Regions from separate parts of the Bacillus sp. V2I10 genome, predicted to be linked through region 1. Evidence: riboswitches for the same ligand, from Rfam matches in the RefSeq annotation. Region 1 holds a riboswitch; the other holds the start of a gene.
The links. A riboswitch is a leader RNA that binds a small molecule or an ion and turns the genes downstream of it on or off. The one in region 1 is predicted to bind thiamine pyrophosphate.
Positions count from the first base shown of each region.

Region 1 (3,145 bases):
CTTAACGGGTGCTTACAATGCCGCTTTTGAAAAAAGTCTGTCACTGAATGATCTTCTGCATAAAATCGGATATGCTGTCGGGAAAAAAGCGATTGTGACAGGCGAGATTGCGAAAGAGAATGCTTCACCTTATGGATTATCAGGTGATTGGACACTAAATGTGTCAAAGGCTGAAAGTGCTGGATACTCATTTGAGAAATTGGATCCGTACTTAGAGAAATTAATTGAGGCAATAAAAAAAGAAACGTGACAGTGTCGCGTTTCTTTTTAGTGAGGTAAAATCTGCTGATGAAATACCGAAGCAAAATAGGCGAATACAAACCCAAGCGGGAAAGAGAAAATCATAGACCAGCCGTTGACTAATTCTTCTTCGTTGCTGATCCTTATCGCTTCAAAATAACCATATAGAAAATTAATAATCGACAATAAAAAAGTTATCATCATCAATGAGTAGGATAGATTCATCATTTGTCCTCCATAAGAAATCTATTACTACTAGTACATGCCGATGATAGAGAGTTTATGACAAGAAAAGCGGATGGTCTAGATCAGCTCCTAAAGACAGATAAGGATCCGATGGAAAAGTACTGGCTTTTTAGGCGGATCCGTTCTGACTGAGGAGTTGGGCGCTGGAATAGAAATAAATGGAAGGGATTATATAAATTTTGATAGTATAAAAAAGCACCGAAAAAAACATCGGTGCTTTTGGCAGAATCTATTTTCTTTTTAAGACAAGTGATTTAGAAGCAGTGAGCATCAATACTAAGACGATTGAGCAAATGATAAATGTAGGCACCATGTAGGAAGCGTTATAGCCGGCTGAATACAGCAGAACGGGCTTATCACCTGCAAATTCTGCAAAGAATACAGCTCCAGCAAGTGTATGTGCCGCAAATCTAAGGAAGCTTCCAAGAAAAGCTGCTGCCACTACGTAAGCAATTAATCGTCCTCTGTTAAGAGGATTCAAAGAGCTTTGGACTTGTTTATAGAATACTCCTCCTGCACCTACCACGGTAAATGCGACAAAATAGTCAAGAAAACCCTGGATTGGATGTACAATTGTGGTGTAGCCCATAATTGTCTGCAAAACGCCAAGTAAAAAGCCTGTCAGCAGTCCTCCTTTTAATCCGTGGCGAAAACCCATGATCAGGACTGGAATCATTGCAAGTGAGATTGACCCTCCCTGAGGCATTTTGCCAATGAAGCTTGTTGCTAAATCAAGCAGAAATGCAATGGCTGATAGAATCGCTGCTTCTACTAAAAAAACTAAACGTGTATTTGTCTGCATAGCGCTTCCCCTTTTCGGCATTCGACCGGGGCTGTTTTTTTCCATAATAAAAAGCAATGCGGGGAATGTCGGATGGTTTCCACGCACTGCTTTGGTTGGGTTATCACTTGAATCCATCGCCACATCCCTACGTAAGCTTTAACTATACAGGTTCAACGGGTCTGAACAAAACGTTCACTCTCAGCCGAATGGCTCCCCAAGTGGTCAAATGCAATATATGATTTAGACACTACTATACAGGAAGTTGCAAAATTCGACAAGATTAAATTTTGATTTTTTTCAGAAAATAATGGAAAGCTCTTTTATCAGTCTTTACAAGGGTCCAAAACCTTGCTATAGTTTCCATGAATTCAATATATGCAGGGGAGCTGAGTGAACTTGGCTGAGAGGATACTGATTCTGATTCTTGTATCGACCCTTTAACCTGATCTGGGTAATGCCAGCGGAGGGAATGCGGAAGATGCATTATTTTTTCCATAACTTTGCGAATGCGTTAAGGCTGCCCCAGTGGCAGCCTTTTTTGTCGTTCGGTCAGATATTCATATATTAATAAATTTTAAGGAGGATAAAGAATGGCCAGTGTAAATCTAGCATTTCAGGTGCTGCCTAAATCATCAGAAGGGAATACATATGAAATTGTCGACAAAGCGATCGAGGTTGTTCAGCAATCAGGAGTCAAATATGAGGTCGGTGCGATGGAGACGGTGATGGAGGGAGAGCTTGATGAACTGATTAATATTGTTAAGCAAGCGCAGGATGCCTGTATTTCAGCCGGTGCCGCTGAGGTAATGACTCACATGAAAATTCATTACCGTCCAAAAGAAGGGGTCACAATGGATGAAAAACTTAAGAAATACCGTTAAAACACTTTCAGGAATTGCGCTTCCTGGTATAGTGCTGCTGTCATTCCTCTTTTTGTGGGAATTGGCTGTCATCGCATCAAAAGTGGAAAAATGGATTCTGCCGCGTCCGACTCATATTTTCATCACGCTTGCAGAAATGAGGGGAACGATAGGCGGACATATCCTGCAGACTCTGTCGGAAGCAGTGCTTGGTTTATTGATCGCTGTAACAGCAGGTGTATTGATTGCTATCTTAATAGACATGTCAGATTGGGTTCGAAAAGCAGTTGAACCGCTGCTTGTTCTTTCGCAAACCATTCCTATAATAGCGCTAGCTCCATTGCTTATCATCTGGTTCGGATTCGGCATTTTTCCTAAAGTAATTGTCGTGGCGCTCGTTTGTTTCTTTCCGATCGCCATCAATCTGTCTGACGGCTTCCGTTTAATAGACAGGGATATGGTGAAGCTCATGAGAACGCTTGGAGCCAGCCGCAGACAGATGTTTTTAAAACTGAAGCTTCCAGCTGCAACACCTTTCTTTTTTTCAGGGTTAAAAATAGCCGGAACATACAGTGTGATGGGGGCGGTTATCGGAGAGTGGCTGGGTGCAAGCAAAGGACTCGGCATTCTATTGACTCGATCCTCCCAATCGTTCCTGACAGATAAAGTATTTGCAACAATCGTCTTAATAGTAGGTTTAAGCTTAATAATTTTTGCACTCATTGAAATACTGGCAAGAATCATGATGCCCTGGAAATATAAGCAGCAAAAGAATTCTAACTAGCTACGGGGGAGAAAAAATGAAAAAACTCTTATTTATTCTATTTAGTTTAGTATTCATCTTATCTGGATGCGGATCAGCGGAAAAAAACACTAATGAAGAATTAAAAAAAGTGAAGATTATGCTTGATTGGTTTCCAAACACAAATCATACAGGTATTTATGCAGCGAAAGAAAATGGCTTCTATAAAGAAGAAGGTCTTGATGTTGAAATAGTTGAACCTGGTGAAGGAGT
Region 1 is NZ_JAUSYV010000001.1:1,422,544-1,425,688, forward strand. It holds gene QFZ72_RS07080 (Rossmann-fold NAD(P)-binding domain-containing protein) at 1-250, shown strand, start outside; gene QFZ72_RS07085 (hypothetical protein) at 268-465, opposite strand; gene thiT (energy-coupled thiamine transporter ThiT) at 716-1,288, opposite strand; TPP riboswitch at 1,396-1,497, opposite strand; TPP riboswitch at 1,640-1,758, shown strand; gene QFZ72_RS07095 (MTH1187 family thiamine-binding protein) at 1,861-2,151, shown strand; gene QFZ72_RS07100 (ABC transporter permease) at 2,126-2,914, shown strand; gene QFZ72_RS07105 (ABC transporter substrate-binding protein) at 2,931-3,145, shown strand, end outside.

Region 2 (3,145 bases), 480 kb from region 1:
ATGATTCAATGAATCGGCAGAACGTTCACAGCCTATATCGTCCTACTGATAAATAGCTGAACCGTTTTCAACAAATTCTTTTGACTTTTGCTTCAGTCCTTCTTCAATTTCCTGTTCTTTCACAGTATTTCTTAAATCGTGGGAAATTCTCATCGAGCAGAACTTTGGTCCGCACATCGAGCAGAAATGAGCGGTTTTAGCTCCTTCGGCAGGTAACGTTTCATCATGATATTCCTTTGCCCGATCAGGATCAAGGGATAGATTAAATTGATCTTCCCAGCGGAATTCAAATCTCGCCTTAGACAGGGCATCGTCTCTATACTGTGCATTTGGATGTCCTTTGGCGAGATCAGCGGCGTGCGCAGCAATCTTATAGGCTATGACTCCATCGCGAACATCATCTTTATTAGGCAATCCTAAATGCTCTTTCGGCGTCACATAGCAAAGCATCGCGGTACCGAACCAGCCGATCATCGCTGCACCAATAGCTGAAGTGATATGATCATAACCAGGTGCGATATCTGTCGTTAATGGTCCAAGGGTGTAAAATGGTGCCTCATGGCAAATTTCCTGCTGCTTTTCTACATTTTCCCGTATCATGTGCATCGGCACATGGCCTGGACCTTCGATCATCACCTGAACATCATGCTTCCATGCGATTTTTGTAAGTTCTCCAAGGGTCTCTAGTTCTGCAAATTGGGCTTCATCATTTGCATCTGCAATCGATCCAGGACGCAGGCCATCGCCTAATGAAATGGAAATATCATATTGTTTTGAAATCTCGCAAATCTCCTCAAAATGAGTATAGAGAAAGTTTTCTTCGTGGTGAGCTAAGCACCATCCTGCAAGAATGGATCCTCCTCTTGATACAATCCCGGTTGTTCTTTTAATTGTAAGAGGGATGTACCTCAGCAAAACACCTGCATGGATTGTAAAGTAATCGACCCCTTGTTCCGCCTGTTCTATTAAGGTATCTCTGTACACTTCCCAGGTTAAATCCTCAGCAATGCCTTTTACTTTTTCAAGCGCCTGGTAGATGGGCACCGTTCCAACTGGTACTGGAGAATTTCTGATAATCCATTCCCGGGTGGTGTGAATATCCTTGCCTGTCGATAAATCCATGATGTTGTCAGCACCCCATTTGATTGCCCATGTCATTTTTTCAACTTCTTCTTCAATAGATGAGGTTACTGCTGAGTTGCCTATATTTGCATTAATTTTGACATGAAAATGTTTGCCTATGATCATAGGTTCACTTTCTCTATGATTGATGTTTGCAGGTATAATAGCTCTGCCGGCCGCAACTTCACTTCTAATGAATTCAGGGTCCATGTTTTCACGAATGGCTATAAACTCCATCTCAGGTGTAATAATTCCTTTTCTGGCGTAATGAAGCTGAGTGACATTGGCATTCTTTTTTGCCCGCAGTACATTTCTATCGCCAGTAAAGACGTTTTCATTTGAAGTGATATCCCCTTGGCGGCCGTTATCCTCAGGCTTAACTTTGCGCCCTGAATATTCTTCCACATCATTCCGTTCAAAAATCCAGTTTCTTCTGACTTCAGGTAAACCTTTTTTAATATCAATGGCAGCTGATTGATCCGTATAAGGACCACTCGTATCATAAACAAGCACAGGTTCATTATCCTGTGACAATTCAATTTTCCGAAATGGAACACGAATATCCTCTCTTGATCCTGTTTTGTACATCTTTTTGCTGCCATCAAACTGTTTAGTGAATGCGAAATCCAATCTTAACTCCTCCTCGTATCGTTTAGTAGAGATTTGATCTGCACCCGCGAAAGAAATAGAAAAAGGGTTCTGTTAATGAACAGAACCCTTGGAACAGTATGTGTAAAAAGCCAAAAAAACGGCCTACGCCACACCGCTTCCCTACGCTGGTATCATCCAGATCAGGTTCAAAGGGTCAAAGAATTGCTTTCTTCTCTCAGTCCAGCATCATGGACTCCCCCAGCAGAATAAAAAATATTCATTTGTTAGCAATATAGCAGGTAAATTGGCAAGCTTGCAAGTGATAATTTTCACATTTATACATTTTGAAGATGATCGAGAAACAATGATGTGGTTCATTGTACCTGATTTCAGTCCAATTTCTTTTTTCAAAAGTATTTCAGATACATACTTTTACCAATATACTAAGAAACTACTTAATACAGATTCTAACGGAGGGGTAAGTGTATGTTTTCTTTATTAAGAAAAAAAACAATCAAAGCAAACGGCACAGCAGCCAAAGAATACGGCACCTCCAAAAGATACTAATATACCTGTTTCTTCTCATTTTAATGTTAATATCGCAAAAATCCTGACTCATTTGGATCATACAGATGATTTAGGCCAAAGAAAGATTCTATTCAAAGGGAAGCAAGGGTTATTGCTGTATCTTGTACCGCTAATCAAGACTGAGAAAATCAATAAAGATATTATTGCGCCTCTGCAGCATGCACAGTCAGGTGAGGCAGAAGATGTTGTACAGGTTGCTTCCGTAGCTAAAACGAAAGATATCCATGAAGCTATTCATTTACTATCAAAGGGAGCATGTTTATTTTTAGTAGATGATTTAGATTATATCTATGCCATTGATGCAACGCAGCATGAGGGCAGGGCTGTTGAACAGCCCCATAACGAAAAGGTCGTTCACGGCTCTCATGAAAGTTTTGTAGAAAATCTCGATAAAAATCTCAATTTAATTAGACTAGGATACTAGATGGAAGTGTTGTCGTTAAATATGTGGAGATTGGAGAAATCTCAAGAAAAATAGGAACACATTCCGTATTGATCATAAGATACGGGCTTTTTATTTATTCGCCACAAGGATAGTACCTTATTAATTGAATTTTTGTTATATTAAGGATATGTATGTACTTGGAGGAGGGATGGACCGCGATGAAGAATCTGGAACAGGCTCATGAAGAGAAAGTCCTTTCTCAGGAAAAACTCGATGGCTTAATGGAAGTCTATCTTAATCAGCTTGAGAACTCTCCAACCGCATTTTTAATTCACGAAAACCGAAAGTGGACATATATTAATCCTTCTGCAATGAATCTGTTAGAGTTCACCTGCAAGGAGGAACTGATTGGAAAACCCATCTGGAATTCAATTGATCCTCAGCATAGAGAGATAATCG
Region 2 is NZ_JAUSYV010000001.1:939,550-942,694, forward strand. It holds gene thiC (phosphomethylpyrimidine synthase ThiC) at 43-1,752, opposite strand; TPP riboswitch at 1,874-1,983, opposite strand; gene QFZ72_RS04800 (spore germination protein) at 2,333-2,725, shown strand; gene QFZ72_RS04805 (PAS domain S-box protein) at 2,905-3,145, shown strand, end outside.
Region 2: another riboswitch for thiamine pyrophosphate. It lies ahead of thiC (phosphomethylpyrimidine synthase ThiC); the one in region 1 lies ahead of QFZ72_RS07095 (MTH1187 family thiamine-binding protein).